Regions from separate parts of the Cupriavidus sp. 05N39 genome, predicted to be linked through region 1. Evidence: predicted binding sites of a transcription regulator. Region 1 holds the regulator's gene; each other region holds the start of a gene.

Region 1 (3,141 bases):
CCGTTGTCGATGGCGTATCGCGGCACGGGTTGGTGGTCGAGAAGACGGGTATCGGGCGGCAGGCTGAGCCGGCCACGGCGCAGGCGAGGTGACCATGAGACTGCGCTGGCTGATGTGGGTGCTATGGCCCGGCTTCCTGGTAGCCGGGCTGACGACCGCCCTGGTGTTTTCGATGGTCGATCCCGGCGATCTGCGCTTCTTCGGACAGCCGGTCGAGGCGTCGCGGGAGGCGGTTTACACCGTGGGCTTCCTGGTCGCGTGGGTGCTTTGTTCGTTGTCGAGCGGCCTGACGCTTTACACCATGCCCACGCGGCTGGCGGAGACAGACGAACTGGAGTGAGCGCGATGCGCGTCTTCGCGCCGCGGGGCAGGGGGCGGCGGAGCAGGAGTGTCGTGACCAGGCCGGCGCGACGTGGTATTGGCACCACGCAAGGAAGGCAAGGCGGCTGCCAATGCCGCGGGAGCCGGGAAACTCCGCGCGGCCGGTCGATGCCTGCCGGACTAGCAGGACTTGTTGATGATCTGCTTGATGCCTGTCATGTCGACCAGCTTGACGTGCCGCTGGCGGATCTGGATCAGCCCGGCTTCCGCAAAACGGGAGAACAGGCGGCTGACGGTTTCGAGCTTGAGCCCGAGGTAGCTGCCGATCTCCTCGCGGCTCATGCGCAGCACGAACTCGGAGGCCGAATAGCCGCGCGCGGAAAGGCGCTCCGAAAGGTTGATCAGGAAGGCGGCAAGCCGCTCTTCGGCGCGCATCGAGCCCAGCGTGATCAGCATCACCTGGTCCTGCGAGATTTCCTTGCTCATCAGCCGCATGAACTGATGTTGCAACGACGGGAGCGCACCGGACAGCGACTGGAGGTCGCCGAAGCGCACCACGCAAACTTCGGTATCCTCAAGGGCGGTGGCGTCGGACGCGTGCTGCATTTCGCCAAGGCCGTCGAGCCCGACGACTTCGCCGGGGAGGTGGAAGCCCGTGATCTGCGAGCGGCCATCTTCCATCGTCAGGTGGGTTTTGAGCGTGCCGAAGCGGATCGCATAGACGGCGGTGAGCGGATCGCCGAGGCGGTACAGGGTCTCGCCCTTGCGTACGCGCACGCGCTCCTGCACCAGCGAATCCATTTTTTCGAGGTCCTGCTGCGACATGCCGACGGGCAGGCAGAGCTGTCCCAGCGAGCAAGTGGAGCAGCGGGGCGACATCTCGGTAATGGGAATGGATGTTAGCAATTGGGGCCTGTCGGTTTAGCGCAATCACTCAAGCGCGTGTGGCAGGCGCATTGAGTTGAAAGCTTGACGTTGAGAGCTGTCGGTTGGAAGCGCTATCCACATTAGCCTGGCGCGGGTCTGGCGGGGCCTGCCATCTGCGTGGCGCCGCCTGCCGTGCCCGTCGTCATGATTTGCGATTGCGCGGATGTGCGCGGGCGCTGGGCTTCATGTTGATAGCGCCTCTTGGAGTCGCGGGGGCGCGTAGGGCGCATTTTACCGCGCCAGGCGATGTGATTGGGAGGAGAAGTTGACCGTAGGCGTGCTCTTCAGCGTTTTTACCCTGGCTTTGCTAGGTGGTGTGCATTGCGCGGCCATGTGTGGCGGCATTGCGCTTGCGGCCGAGCAAGGCGGCACGGCCCGTGTGCCGGCCACCATCCTGCGCCGGCCAGGCCACTGGCTGCTCGAACTCCTGGTGATGCATGCCGGGCGGCTGAGCATGTATGCGCTGTTGGGCGCCTTGCTGGGTACCCTGGGCGCCGGTGTGTGGAAGGCCCAGTACTTGCCGCTGCAGCGCTGGCTGTTCGGAATCGGCAGCATGATGCTGGTGATGTCGGGATTATGGATGTTGCGTGGGCGCGCCGTGGGGGCTGGCTGGCTGGAGCGGTTTGCCGCGCGCGGCGCTGGCGGTTTGCTCCGTTTTCTTGCCGCCGTGGGCGTGCGCCTGGCGCCCTTGGGCCTGCCACAGGGGCGGCTGCTGCGCCGCTACGGCATGGGGCTGGCCTGGGGGCTGGTACCATGCGGCATGGTCTATGGCGCCCTGGCGATGGCGCTGCTGGCCGGGAACGCCCCTTCGGGTGCGCTGGTGATGGCCGTGTTCGGACTGGGCACTTTGCCAAACCTGTTGGTTATCTCGGGCCTGTCCGGCTACCTCAGGCAGTGGTCGCGCCGCCCGGCGGTACGTACCCTTGCCGGTTTGGCAGTGGCTGCCTTTGGTGTCGTCGGGGTGGCGCGCGCGCTGCTTTTGCCAGAGACGCTGGCCGCGCACGGCTTCTGTCTGGTCTTCTGATACGCCGCTTCATGGCGCATTACGCACTTTGTCGGGCAGATGCCTGTGTGAATCGGTTGCAGGTTTGCCAGGGAATGCCATACAATCGCAAGAACAGCGATATCGCGCAGCGTATTTCATCGTGGCATCGTCAGGTAGCATTCGCACTCGGGGATGCATGCCAGGAACCCTCCAGCACGTATTACCGCCAGGGACCGTTCCCAATCCGCCGTCCGGTTCAAAAGATTATTTGGTTCAAAAGACCAGCCACGGCAGGGCGGGGTGAAATAGGCCAAGCAGGCCCGATATCCGTATTTTTCTTGCACCCGGAGCGACGGACGTCGTGCCGGACAGGTCCGCCACATCAGGGGGAAGGCGCGACGCAAGGGCTCCGTCGACCGGCAGGTAAAGCCGGTGGCCGGGCGATCTCCTGCCGGGCAGGTCCGGCACCCGATGCAAAAAAGAAAGCGCACGACTGCATGCATCAAGCATTGTGGTTGGCTGCGCGGTCAGATGGCGGTGGCAATTCCAACCGCTGAACCCGCAATCTCCAGTGCGTCCGGGTTTGTCCGGGGCGCAGGTGCAAAGACAGGCTGCACGCAATCACATGAATACCCAAGAGGCGAAGATCGTCCTCGAGACCGCGCTGATTTGTGCGCAGGAACCCTTGCGCGTCAATGACTTGCGCCGGCTTTTTGCCGACGACGTCGGTGCCGACACCATTCGGGTGCTGCTGGAAGAGTTGCGCCGCGACTGGGAGCAGCGCGGCGTGGAACTCGTGGCGCTGGCCAGCGGCTGGCGCTTTCAGAGCCGCCCCGTCATGCGCGAATACCTGGACCGGCTGAATCCTGAAAAGCCGCCGAAATATTCCCGCGCGGTCATGGAGACGC
Region 2 (9,345 bases), on a different contig from region 1:
CAGCGGGCCCTTGTAGAAGCCGCGGCGCATCAATCGCTCCACCGACTCGAAGCTGTTGAGGTTGTAGCACTGGAATGCACTCTGGATGCCCTTGGCCGTCAGGCGGCGGACGTGCTCCTCCACCCATCCTGGCTGCGCAGGCACTGTCATTTCCTTGTAGGCGCCGAAGATGGCAGGGTTCGCGCGCGAGGTGCCCGCGAAATCCGCATCCTCGGCCTGATCGGTGACGTTCATTTGCGAGGTGTTGACGGTCACCGTGACCTGGTCCGGCGTGGGCTCCAGGTCGGCCAGCATGTGGCGGGTATCGTCAGACAGCCACTTGGCGGCCTGGCCATCGTTCTCGGGGGCGAAGGAGATGGAACCGCCGACCTGGATGATCATCTCGGGCACCGCCTTGCGCACGCCGGCGATCAGTTCGTTGAACTTGGACAAGCGCTTGCTGCCCCGGCCATCGAGTTCACGCACGTGCAGGTGCAGCACCGTGGCACCGGCGTTGTAGCAGTCCACCGCCTTCTGGATCTGGTCTTCCATCGTGACCGGGATGTCCTCGGGAAAGTCGTCAGGCAACCAGCCGGGTGCATAGGGCGCGGCCGTGATGATCAGGGGCTGCTGGTTTTCGGGGAAGAAGTGGCCGTCGAGGAAATTCATGGTGGTTCTCCAGGGGGAAGGGCTGCTATCGGTTTGGTCCCCTGAGTATCTTGGGCACAAGCCATTCCCGCTTGCTAATCCGGGACATTCAATTGCTTACTTGGGACAAGGGCCAGCCGGCACACCGGTTGTCGCGATCCGCAAGATTCTGTCGTGCGATGCAAAGCGCCCGGATGAGCGAGCCCACTAGAATTTGCCCGAAGGCCATATCAGAGCCGGGCCGCAGCATCGAAGCATGCCGGTTGGCCCAGGAGCCAAGAGACTCTACCAACACAACTGGAGCGAGACATGCGCATCCCCCTGATTGCACGCCAGACGCTGGCGCTCGCGATTGCAGTCGTCCCACTGCTGTCGACCGCGCCAGCGGCGAATGCCGCCGAGTGGCCGGCCAAGCCTGTGCGGATCATCGTTGCCGCACCGCCGGGCGGCACGGCCGATATCGTGGCGCGCCTCTTCGCGAATGCGCTGCAAAGCCCGCTTGGACAGACCGTGATCGTCGACAACAAAGCCGGCGCGGCGGGAACCATCGGCGTCCACGGCCTGCTGTCGGCGCCACGGGACGGATACACATTCCTGCTGATTCAAAAGGGCATTGCCTCGGAAGTGCCCCACGCCATGCATGTGTCTTACGATCCGTTCAAGGACATTGTTCCGATTGCGCAGCTTACCCGGCAGGGTCTCGTGCTCATCGGCCATCCCGGCCTGCCCGCGAAAAACCTCGGGGAACTGATCACGTATGTCAAAGCGAATCCGGGTAGGGTCGACTATGCGAATTTCGGTGTCGGCCTGCGTGGCCAGACCATCGGCGTGCAATTCAATCGCCTTGCCGGACTGACGACGGGCACCGTGAGCTACAAGGGGTCGCCGCCTGCGCTGCAAGACGTGATGGGGGGGCACGTTCCGCTCATGTTCGACGGTCCGGCAACTTCGCTTCCGTTCATCAAGTCAGGAAAGCTCAGGGCATTTGCCATTGCCTACCCCAAGCGGATCCCCGCGCTGCCTGATCTTCCGACCTTCGCCGAACTGGGATTTCCCGACCTCAAGGAGGTCAGCTGGATGGCGCTCTGGTCGGCGCCGGGCGTACCGCCAGCCGCGGTGGCCAAGATGCGCGACGCCACGCTCAAGGCGATGCAATCGCGCGAGATCCGGCAGAAGATCGAAGACCTTGGCATGGAAGTCGGTTCACCGGCTACCAGCGAAGAGCTTTCCGTAGACGTGCGCGAATCCTACGAACGGCAGGGCAAGCTATTGCGCTCGATCAACTTCAAGCCCGAATGAAGATCCAGACGCGGCAGCGCTGGCGGGGGCTCAAGCAGAGTGTCAAGAAAGAGGGGGAGTAAGCGATGTTGCACGCAAGGCCGGATTTTCCACCGGCGCACGTAAATTCCGGTAAGGGGTCGGACGGGATTGTGTCGCCGGAAACGTCCATCTGGTACAACCTGGAAGTCACCACGCGGCGTTTTCCCGGCAAGACCGCAATCCATTGCCATGGCCATGCGGTGAGCTTTCGCGATCTGCATGCGCAAGCGATGGCCATTGCGGGATGGCTTCAGCACGAAGCCGGCGTCAGGAAAGGCGACCGGGTGTTGCTGTATATGCAGAACTGCCCGCAGTTCATCGTCGCCTACTACGCCATCCTGCGTGCCGGAGCGGTTGTCGTGCCGGTCAACCCAATGAACAAGGCCGACGAATTCCGTCATTACGCTACGGATAGCGCGGCCCGGGTGGTCGTGTGCGCCGCGGACGCCTTCGATACAGGGATTAGCGCGGACCTGCTGTCGGCTGGCCAAATTCAATGCGTGCTGATGACCCGCTATGCGGCGGACCTGCTTGCTGCCGATGCAGCCCCCGAGCCTTCGCTGCCGGCGTGGATGACGGCGCAGTACGAACAGCCTGCGTGGGCTGCCGGCAAGGTGTCGCTTTGGTCTGACGCGCTCGCAGCGGGCTGCGTCCCCGCACGAGATGACGCCGAAGCCGGCGACATGGCTGTCATGCCCTATACCTCTGGCACCACGGGCGCGCCCAAAGGGTGCATCCATACGCATCGATCCGTCATGCATAACGCGATCGGCAATGGCATCTGGTCGGCATGCGAGGCCGGATCGGTCGTCCTTTCGGTATTGCCATTGTTTCACGTGAGCGGCATGCAGCATGGCATGAACGCACCGATCTATTGCGGGGCTACTATCGTGATGCTGCCACGCTGGGATCGCGAGGCCGCGGGCCGGCTTATCTCGCAGCATGGCGTTACCCACTGGATGGGCAATCCAACCATGGTGATCGATCTCCTTGCAAGCGCGAATCTCGAGCAATTCAATCTCACAACCCTGCGCCACGTTGGGGGCGGAGGCGCGGCCATGCCGCAAGCGGTCGCAGAACGTCTGAAACAACAGTTCGGGCTCAGTTACCTGGAAGGATACGGGCTGTCGGAAACAATGGCCGCAACACACAACAATCCGAGCCATCGGCCCAAACAGCAATGTCTCGGTTTGCCGACCTTCAATACGGAAGCCCGCGTAATCGACCCGACGACGCTCAAGGTATTGCCGGTCGGCGAAGTCGGCGAGATCATCGTCAGCGGACCGCAGGTGTTCAAGGGCTATTGGGGAAAGCCCGACGCTACACGGGATGCCTTCATCGAACTGGAAGGACGAACCTACTTCCGGACCGGCGATCTGGGCACCGTGGATGGGGATGGGTACTACTTCATCACGGATCGCCTCAAGCGGATGATCAACGTGTCCGGCTTCAAGGTATGGCCCTCGGAAGTCGAGAACCTGTTATACAAGCACCCCGCTGTACAGGATGCCTGCATCATCGGCACCCATGACGCCTATCGCGGGGAGACAGTAAAAGCCCTGGTGGTGCTCAAATCCACCGCGAAGGACACGACGCCGGAAGAGATCATCGATTGGGCCAGGAAAAACATGGCAGCCTACAAGTATCCACGCGTGGTGGAATTCGTCGATGCGCTGCCCAGGTCCAGCACGGGCAAAGTGATGTGGCGACAGCTGCAGGAGCTGGAAAAAAGCCGTAGCGCGGCCAGTGGAAAGTCATAACGCAACGAGCAATGCGCAGCAAGTGCAGCAGGTGCGGCGCATCGTCGGGGTGCGCCGAGGCATTGGCGGAACCTATGCAACACGTCGGTAAACTGATTCGCAGTGCCAGCCTGAACGGCTACATCGAGCTGGTGGAGTCGCTCGGGCGCGATCCCCACGCCTTCCTGCGAGGGGTGGGGCTGTCGGCGCGGCTGCTCGAAAATCCCGAGACGCCAATCCCCAGCCACGCCGTGCGCGAATTGCTCGAAGTCACCGCGCGCGCCACCGGCGTGGAAGACCTTGCCCTGCGCCTGGCGGCGCGGCGCACCTTCTCCAACCTGGGGCCCATCAGCCTGGTGCTGAAGGAAGAGCCGACCCCGCGGCAGGCGCTCGACACCTTGTGCCGCTACCTGAAACTGCTTAGCGCTACGCTGATCACGCGTATCGAGGACGCCGGCCAGTCCGTCATCATTCGTGAAGAGCTTCTGCCCAGCCCCGGACTGGCCACGCGGCAGGCGATGGAACTGGCGGTCGGCGTGAAATTCCGCATTCTGCGCGAGCTGATCGGTCCCAAGTGGCGGCCGCTGGAGGTTTGCTTCACGCATCGCCCGCCGGTCGATGCGTCGGCGCACCGCGCCTTCTTCGGGCGCAGCCCGATGTTCAATCAGCCATTCAACGGCCTGGTCTGCGCGGCGGCCGATCTGCAGATGCCGCGCACGCCCGACAATCCGGGCGCCGCGCGCTTCGCGCGGGACTACCTGGAGGCGGCGCTGCGGCACCGCGATGAAGGCGTCCGCGAATCGTGCCGGGAGCTGATCCTGGCCTTGCTCCCGGGAGGACGCTGCACTACCCAGCAGGTGGCGCATCTTCTGCGCGTCGATCGCCGCACGCTGCACCGCTACCTCAGCGCGGAAGGGCTGACATTCTCAGTCCTGCTCAAGCAGGTGCGCTCGGAACTGGTGATGCGCCACCTGCAAGAGAGCGACCTGCCGATCGGCGAGGTCGCCGGGCTGCTGGGCTTTTCCGCGCAGAGCAGTTTCAGTCACTGGTTCCACGCCGCCTTTGGCTGCAGCGTCTCGGACTGGCGCAAGCGGGTGGCTGCCGGGGCGTGACCACCGCAGGCGCCGCTTATGCTGGAACGGGTACGGCAAAAAAATGCCAGCGCCTTTCCGCATGCGGCTTCTCGCCAATTTCCTGTCCGATAGCGGGGAGAACGGGAAAAAAGCACCCATGATCCGGCAAGACGCTCACGCCACGCCGCATCACAAACCAACTTAGCCCCGCACTCGATATTCAGTCTCCGCATATAATTATGCGTTCACTGAATTGGCCCTTCCCGAGCCGCCCATGTGGCCTCTGCTGCTACCGGCAGCACCTCCGTCGCGCAGCACTGGGTACGCGTTCAATCAGCTGAATTCAATCTTGTGGCCATGTTCCACGCTGTAAGCGGACAAAGAGTGTGACTTGTTTGCCGTTGGGCGCAACGCTGGCTACTCATGCTTACGTGCCGGCTGCCTTTCGATGTCTGTTTCCGCTTCGCCTTCTTCCTCCGTTGCCACTCCTGTCCCTACCCCTACCCTGAGCCACCAGGCCATCATGCGCGTGATCGGCGGGATCGTCCTGTGCATCCTGCTGGCGGCACTGGACCAGACCGTGGTGATCCCGGCCGTGCCGGCGATTGCCAACGACCTGAACGGCTTTGGCCACCTGTCGTGGATCGTGACGGCCTACCTGATCACTTCCACGGTTTCCACGCCGCTGTACGGCAAGTTGTCCGACACGTACGGCCGGCGGCGGCTGCTGATGCTGGCGATCGCGCTGTTCATCCTGGCTTCGGTGGCGTGCGCGATGGCGGCCTCGCTGGAGCAGTTGATCCTGTTCCGCGCGCTGCAGGGCATTGGCGGCGGGGGCCTGATGTCGCTGGCGCAGGCGGCCATTGCCGATGTGGTGGCGCCGCGCCAGCGCGGGCGTTACCAGGGCTACCTGGCTACGGTGTGGGCGGTGGCTTCCATCGCCGGTCCGCTGGTCGGCGGCTGGACTTCGGATCATCTCTCGTGGCGCTGGCTGTTCTGGATCAATGTGCCGCTGGGACTGCTGGCGATGTTCATGTGCCATCGCGGCCTGAGCCAGTTGCAGGCGCGCGGCGGCGCCGCGCGGGTGGACTGGGGCGGCGCGTTGCTGCTGACCGTTTCCATCGTGGCCTTCCTGCTGGCGATGAGCTGGGGCGGCGATGTCTATGCCTGGCTGTCGCCGGAGATCGCCGGCCTGGCCCTGCTGGCAGTGGCGGCAACGGCCGCGCTGGTCTGGCAGGAGCGCCGCGCGGCGGATCCGATGTTGCCGCCGCGGCTGTTCCGCAACCGCGCCTATGTGCTGGGCGTGGCGGCGTCCGCGATGGCGGCGCTGAATATCTTCCTGTGCATCTTCGCCTTGCCGCTGCATTTCCAGCTGGTGCGCGGCGCCGATGCTTCGGAATCCGGCCTGCTGGTGGTGCCGTTCCTGCTGTCCACGGTGGCGGGCAACTTTATCGTGGCCGGGCTGGCGCCGCGCCTGGGGCGGATGCGCGGCATCCTCACCGGCGGTTTCATCGCGGCGGCGCTTGGCCTGCTGGCGCTGGTGGCGGTATCGCCCGGCACGCCGCTGGTGCTGGTGCTGCTGGCGATGACGGTGGCCGGCGTGGGGCTGGGCATGGCGATGGTGGGCACCCTGATGACGGTGCAGAACGTGCTGGAGCGCCGCGATACCGGCGCCGGCACCGGCGCGCTGCTGGTGCTGCGTTCGCTCGGCAGCGCCTTTGGCGGTGCGCTGGCCGGCACCTTGCTGACGCTGGAGTTCCGCAATGCGCTGCAGGCTTCCGGCGTGAGCCAGGTCCTGGACCTGGGCGCGCTGCGCCACGGCAGCGAGGCGCTGGCCCATCTTTCGCCCGCGGTGCGGGACGTGCTGACGGGCGGCGTGGAGTCGGGCTTCCAGCTGATCTTCGCCGTGGGCGCCGTCGCCGCCCTGCTGGCGCTGGCGATCGTGCGCCGCATGCCGGACGTGGAACTGCGCAGCAGCGTGACCGAGCACGCGGCCACGCTGGCGATGGAGTAAGCGGGCGGGAGGCGGCACGGGCCGCGTCCGGCACAACGCCCGCATCCAACCGGCGGCCAACGGCGTAGACTACGGACAGACCACTTCTGGAGTCCCGTTCATGCGCCGTCTTCCCGTTCAACGCTCACGCGCCTTGCAACGTACCGCCTTGACTGGCGCGTTGATCCTGGCCGGCGCCGCAGCTGTCGTCGCCACGCCGCGTCTCGCGCGGGCCGCGGATGCCCCGGCCGCCGGCGCGGCGAAACCGGCCGGCGCCTGCCCGGCATCGCTGAACTTCAAGTTCCCCCGCTTGCAGGACGAGGCACCGCAGGACCTCTGCCAGTACGCCGGCAAGGTCGTGGTGGTGGTCAACACCGCCAGCTACTGCGGCTTCACCCCGCAGTACGAAGGGCTGGAGGCGCTGTACGCCAAGTACCGCGAACGCGGGCTGGTGGTGCTGGGTTTCCCCTCGAACGATTTCTCGCAGGAGCCCGGGTCTTCCAAAGAGATCGCGGACTTTTGCTACAACACCTACGGCGTGAAATTCCCGATGCTCGGCAAGTCGCATGTGCGCGGCAGCGATGCCAACCCCATGTACGCGCTGCTGGCCAGGCAGTCAGGCACCACGCCGAAGTGGAATTTCTACAAGTATGTGATCGACCGCAATGGCCAGGTGGTGGGCAGCTATAACAGCATGACCAAGCCGGACGACCGGCAGTTCGTCGGCAAGATCGAGCAACTGCTGGACGGCGCGCGCTAGGCAATCGGCGCCGTTCCAGAGCGGTGCCCGCAGGCGCGGGTACGGGAACGGCGCGCCTCTCCGCCCTCCGGCGTGACCGGACCCGCTGCATCGGGGACCGATTCGACCACTAATTGACCGGCGTCAAGCCGCGCAAGCGCCGCCATCGCTACTTTCGCCGCTTTGGGGAGAGACAGACGATGGCCATCACGCTATACGACGCCGGCGGGCATACGTGCCTGCTGTTTTCCGACCTGGTCGAGGAAGAGCACGGCGAGGTGGTGCAGACCAACCAGTTCCTGATCGTCGATCACGGCCACGGCGCGCTGATCGATCCCGGCGGGCACATGACCTACGGCGAGTTGTACCTTGCCATCAGCCGCTACTTTCCGCCCAAGCAGCTCGACTACGTGCTGGCCTCGCATGCCGATCCGGATATCGTCGCCTCGCTCGGGCGCTGGCTTACCGCCTCCGGCAGCCGCATCCTGATCTCGCGCGTGTGGGCGCGCTTCCTGCCGCATTTCTGCCAGGCCGGCAAGACGGAAGGGCGCATCGTCACCATCCCCGACGCCGGCATGCCGGTGCCGCTGGGCAACTGCACGCTGCTGGCGGTGCCGGCGCATTTCCTGCACTCGGAAGGCAACTTCCAGTTCTACGATCCGGTCAGCAAGATCCTGTTCTCCGGCGACCTTGGCGCGGCCATGACCAGCGCGCGGGAGGCGGGCACGGTGGTGGAGGATTTTGCCGCCCACACGCACGCCATGCTGCCGTTCCACCAGCGCTATATGAGCGGCAACCGCGCCTGCCGGCTGTGGGCCAATATGGCGCGCGAACTGGATATCGAGTGGATCGTGCCGCAGCACGGTCCGTCATTTCGCGGCAAGGCCATGGTGGCGCAGTTCATCGACTGGGTGTCGACGCTCGAGTGCGGGCTGGACCTGCTGAGCCAGGACAATTACAGGCTGCCGCCCTTCGCCGCCGCGGCAGCCTGATCCGCGCCATCAGTCGCGCGCCAGCCCTTCGGCCACCAGCGCCTCATGCACCTTGGGGCGCGCCGCCACGCGCGACAGGTAGGACTGCAGCGCGGGATAGGGGTTGAGCGGCATGTGGAGGATATTGGCCCAGTTGACGATGGCGAAGCAGTAGGCGTCGGCCACGGTGAACTGCCTGCCGGCCAGGAAATCGCGGGTGGCCAGGTGCTTGTCGAGTTCGGCGAAGCGCGTGGCCACCTTGGCCATGCATGCCTCGCGCGTGCTCTCGGCGGTTTCCTTGTGCCACAGCCACGGGCTGAAGACCTTGTGCAGCTCGGTGGAGACCAGCGTCAGCCAGCCCACCGCTTCCAGGCGCTCCCTGGTGCCGGCGGCCGGCAGCAGCGCCCTGGCCGGAGCGAGGTCCGCCACGTATTGCAGCAGCGATGCCGCCTCGGTATGGCGCGAGCCGTCGTCCAGCTGCAGCAGCGGCACATAACCGCGCGGGCTGACCGCGTAGAAATCATCGCTGCCGTGCTCCGGCTCGGCCAGCTTGTGCGTGGCCAGGTCGACCTTGGCGAGGGTGAACGGCAGGCCGGCTTCGCGCAGCGCGATATGGACGGCCAGCGAGCAGGCGCCAGGGGTGTAGTAGAGCTTCATCGGGTTGTCCTTGGAGGTGGAATGGTTCGGCGTTTCGGGTTTCGCCGCCACGGCTTGTGGTGGCTGTGCAGGCAGTCTAGGATTGCAGTGATGCAATCACAATGCGTATGAGCGCAAGTCATGACTGCAAATTTGCAATGAACATGCCATATCAACTCTCCTCTCCCGACCTGGACATCGTGCTTGCGCTGGTACGCGGCGCCACGCTGGCCGAAGCCGGGCGCCG
Region 3 (4,190 bases), on a different contig from region 1:
GCACCGAGCCACACGCCGCTGCCGCTCACGTCGAGATCATGCGCGAAAACCAGCACGATGCCTATATAGGCAAGCAGCAAGGACAGCCATTGCCGGGTGCTGATGCTGCGTTTGAACAGCACCGCGCTGGCCAGCAGCACGAAGGATGGCGTCAGGAACAGGATCAGCCGTTCCAGCCCTGCGGTGATGTACTGCAGCCCGAGGAAGTCGAGGAAGCTCGACAGGTAGTAGCCGATGATGCCAAGGAAGACGATGCGGCCACGGTCGGCCCAGGACAGCGCCGGCAGCCGGCGCGACTGCCACCAGCCGATGGCCATGAACAGCGGCACGGCGAACAGCATGCGCAGGCTGATGACCATGACCGCGTCGACGTCGTAGCGGTACATCAGCTTGGCGACGATCGCCTTGCCGGAGAAGAGGATGGCGCCGACGGCGGCCACGGCAAGGCCGGCGCGCTGCGATGCCGGCTGGGCGGGAGACACGCTGCTGGTGCTGGAGAGCTGGGATGCTGACACGGGAAAGCCGGATAGAAGGGCCGCGCGCCGCCGAGGGCAAGGCGGACCGCTGAAGACGCGAGCCATTGTATTCGAAAAGAGTCAACTGCATCCGGCGCCCATTGCCCTGCGTGCGGCCGCTGGGCGATGTCACCTTCCTTGAGGAATCCCCCATGCAACGCACCCTCTCCTGCCTGGCTCCGGTTTCGACCGGATGGCGGCGACGGCGCCGCTGGCAGGCATCCTGAAACTGCCGTAAGCTCGCCGCTCGGCGCGTGCGACACGTGCCCAATAAGAAGAACCAGGAGCATTCACTCATGACGGCAGCACCCCTTTCCCTAGTGTCCCCTCGCTTCGCCTTCCGCGGCAATCGTCGCGCGCCGCGGACCGGCCAGCATGGCGCCCGCCCGCTGATGGCCGCCGTGGCCGCGGCGGCCGCGCTCGCGGCCGGCTGGTTGCCCGGCGCCGCCAGCGCCGCGGATTTCCCCGCCAAGCCGATCCGCTTTATCGTGCCCTATGCCGCAGGCGGCACCACCGACCTGGTCGCGCGCACCGTCGGCCAGAAAGTAGCCGAGAAGCTCGGCCAGCCGGTGGTGGTGGAAAACCGCCCCGGAGCGGGCGGCAATATCGGCATGGAGGCGGTCGCCAAGGCCGCGCCGGACGGCTACACCATCGGCTTCGGCGCGATCTCGACCAATGCGCTCAACCCGCATATCTACAAGCACGTGCCATTCGATCCGCGCAAGGACTTCACCGCGGTGAGCCTGCTCGGCACCTCGACCATCGTGCTGGAAGTCAGCAACAGCCTGCCGGTGAAAACCGTGTCGGAACTGGTCAGCTATGCCAAGGCGCACCCCGGCCTGACCTACGCGACCGCGGGAACCGGCACGTCGATGCACCTGGCCGGCGCGATGTTCTCGCAGATGACGCAGGCGGGCCTTACCCATGTGCCATACAAAGGCAGCAGCCCGGCCATCAACGATATGCTGGGCGGCCATGTGCAGGTAATGTTCGACAACCTGCCCGCCTCGCTGCCGCACATCCAGGGCGGCAAGCTGCGCGCGCTGGCCGTGGCCGGCAAGAGCCGCTCGCCCGCCCTGCCGAATGTGCCGACGCTGGCCGAGGCCGGCCTGGCTGGCTACGCTGTCGAGCCGTGGTTCGGCGTGTACGGGCCCGCCGGCATGCCCGCGCCGGTGGTGCAGGCGCTCAATGCCGCCTTCGTCGAGGCGCTGGGCAATGCGGACGTCAAGGACAAGCTGGTCCAGGCGGGCTTCAACCCGAAGGGCTCGAGCGCGGCGGAACTGCAGTCGCTGACGCTGTCCGAGTACGAGAAATTCGGCAAGGTCGCCAAGAGCGCCAGCATCTCGGTGGATTGAGCGGCGGGCCCCGCGCGCTGCCGGCCGGGACACTGCCGGGGGCGCGCGGCTGCGCATCCATTACAATCCGGCTGCACCGGGCCTTCGCGCCCACTCCAGCCGCCTACCCGCCATGAAGCAAGATCCGCGTTTCCCCAAGCTGTACATCCTCGATCACCCGCTGATCCAGCACAAGCTCTCCCATATGYGCGACAAGGACACGTCCACGCGCACATTCCGCGAACTGCTGCGGGAGATCACGCTGCTGATGGGCTATGAAATCACGCGCAACCTGCCGCTCACCACGCGTCACATCGAGACGCCGCTGGTCGAACTGGATGCACCCGTGATTGCCGGCAAGAAGCTCACCATCGTGCCGGTGCTGCGCGCCGGCGTGGGCATGAGCGACGGCCTGGTCGAGCTGATTCCTTCGGCGCGCATCGGTCATATCGGTGTCTACCGAGATGACCAGCATCGCCCCGTGGAATACCTGGTTCGCCTGCCCGATGTGGAAGACCGCAGCTTTATCCTGTGCGATCCGATGGTCGCCACCGGCTACTCCGCCGCGCACGCGGTCGACGTGCTGAAGCGCCGCGGCGTCGCGGACGAGGCGATCACCTTCGTCGCGCTGGTGGCTGCGCCGGAAGGCGTGGAAGTCTTCCAGAAGGCACACCCAGGCGTGAAGCTGTTCGTGGCCTCGCTGGACAGCCATCTGGACGAGCACGCCTACATCATTCCGGGCCTGGGCGACGCCGGCGACCGGCTGTTCGGGACCAAGAACTGAGCGTTCCCTTGAAAACGGATCAGGCCGCGCGCTCTCTGCGCCCGGCTTGATCCGCCTCAACCCGCGCGGCGAGGGGYCTGCCTAGACTGGCGGCAACGGCACATGATCCGGTGTGCCGTGCCTGACCAGGGAGACCCAGATGGCAGCCTTGAAGATCCTGTTTACCACCGGCACCGGGCTGATGAGCCTCGGCGTCATTGGCTTCATCATCGGCATGGGGTGGTTCTTCACCCGGCTGTTCCTGCGCAAGATGCGGGAAGACGAGGCGGCGGCGCAACGCCGCTGAACCGGCCGCCGGCGCCGTCCGGCTTTCGCCTATTTCTTCTTGCCGGAACCCAGCAGGCTGCCCAGCACGCCGCGGATCAGCTCGCGCCCGACTTGCGAGCCGACCGTGCGCGCCGCCGACTTGGCCATCGACTCCAGGATGGAATCGCCGCGCCCGGTCTTGCCGGTGCCCTTGGTCAGCCCGCCAAAGATTTCGCCCGCCTGGTCGAGCCAGCCGCCACCCTGCGCGGGTGCCTGCTCCGGCTGGCCTGCCGAGGGCGCTGGCGCGCCGTTGCCGGCGGTGGACRGGGATGACGCCGGCGCGACCGCCCGGCCCTTGAGTTTCTCGTAGGCCGACTCGCGATCGATCGCCTGCTCGTAGGTGCCGGCTACCAGCGACGCAGCCAGCAACTGCTTGCGCTCGTCATCGGTGATGGGGCCGATCCGGCTGCCGGGCGCCATTATCCAGGCACGTTCCGTCATGCCGGGAATGCCCTTGGCGTCGAGCAGCGACACCAGCGCCTCGCCCACGCCGAGTTCCCCGATCGCCTTCTCCAGGTCCAGGCCTGGCTTGGCGCGCATGGTGGTCGCCGCCACCTTGACAGCCTTCTGGTCGCGCGGCGTGAAGGCGCGCAGCGCATGCTGCACGCGGTTGCCGAGCTGCCCCAGCACCGTGTCGGGAATATCGACGGGATTCTGCGTGACGAAATACACGCCAACGCCCTTGGAGCGGATCAGGCGCACCACCTGCTCGATCTTGTCGAGCAGGCCCTTGGGCGCGTCGTTGAACAGCAGGTGCGCCTCGTCGAAGAAGAACACCAGCTTGGGCTTGTCGAGATCGCCGGCCTCGGGCAGCTTCTCGAACAGTTCCGACAGCAGCCACAACAGGAAGGTGGCGTAGAGCTTGGGCGAATTCAGCAGCTTGTCGGCGGCCAGGATATTCACCACGCCCTGCCCGTTCTCGGTCTGGATGAAATCATCCAGGTTGAGCATGGGCTCGCCGAAGAACGCATCGGCGCCTTGCGATTCCAGCGCCATCAGGCCGCGCTGGATGGCGCCGATCGAGGCTGCCGAGATATTGCCGTATTCGGTGGTGAACTGCCCGGCGTTGTCGCCCACGTACTGCAGCATGGCGCGCAGGTCCTTGGCGTCGAGCAGCAACAGCCCGTTGGCGTCGGCGATGCGGAATACCAGGTTGAGCACGCCCTGCTGGGTGTCGTTGAGGTCCAGCATGCGCGACAGCAGCAGCGGCCCCATATGCGAGACCGTCGCCCGCACGGGATGGCCCTTCTG

Evidence for each region. Region 1 encodes FNR, which switches genes on or off when oxygen is low (the NO sensors DNR and NnrR bind a similar motif). Its sites were predicted from a motif close to TTGATNNNNATCAA; they were not measured.
Region 2: a site for FNR is predicted at 7,626-7,639, ahead of AC1DN0_RS27380 (oxygen-binding di-iron domain-containing protein). Genes of this name have one in related genera too.
Region 3: a site for FNR is predicted at 2,680-2,693, ahead of AC1DN0_RS22280 (DUF3149 domain-containing protein). Genes of this name have one in related genera too.

Annotation. Positions count from the first base shown of each region.
Region 1 covers NZ_JBFTNE010000129.1:34-3,174, forward strand. The annotation lists gene AC1DN0_RS36060 (hypothetical protein) at 95-340, shown strand; gene fnr (fumarate/nitrate reduction transcriptional regulator Fnr) at 502-1,227, opposite strand; gene AC1DN0_RS36070 (sulfite exporter TauE/SafE family protein) at 1,514-2,272, shown strand; gene scpB (SMC-Scp complex subunit ScpB) at 2,859-3,141, shown strand, end outside.
Region 2 covers NZ_JBFTNE010000067.1:4,336-13,680, reverse strand. The annotation lists gene AC1DN0_RS27410 (beta-keto acid cleavage family enzyme) at 1-648, opposite strand, end outside; gene AC1DN0_RS27405 (Bug family tripartite tricarboxylate transporter substrate binding protein) at 937-1,926, shown strand; gene AC1DN0_RS27400 (long-chain fatty acid--CoA ligase) at 1,992-3,707, shown strand; gene AC1DN0_RS27395 (AraC family transcriptional regulator) at 3,782-4,798, shown strand; gene AC1DN0_RS27390 (MDR family MFS transporter) at 5,283-6,773, shown strand; gene AC1DN0_RS27385 (glutathione peroxidase) at 6,874-7,512, shown strand; gene AC1DN0_RS27380 (oxygen-binding di-iron domain-containing protein) at 7,692-8,483, shown strand; gene gstA (glutathione transferase GstA) at 8,493-9,119, opposite strand; gene AC1DN0_RS27370 (LysR family transcriptional regulator) at 9,257-9,345, shown strand, end outside.
Region 3 covers NZ_JBFTNE010000047.1:24,130-28,319, forward strand. The annotation lists gene AC1DN0_RS22265 (DMT family transporter) at 1-515, opposite strand, end outside; gene AC1DN0_RS22270 (Bug family tripartite tricarboxylate transporter substrate binding protein) at 908-1,870, shown strand; gene upp (uracil phosphoribosyltransferase) at 1,983-2,633, shown strand; gene AC1DN0_RS22280 (DUF3149 domain-containing protein) at 2,773-2,919, shown strand; gene AC1DN0_RS22285 (helicase HerA-like C-terminal domain-containing protein) at 2,949-4,190, opposite strand, start outside.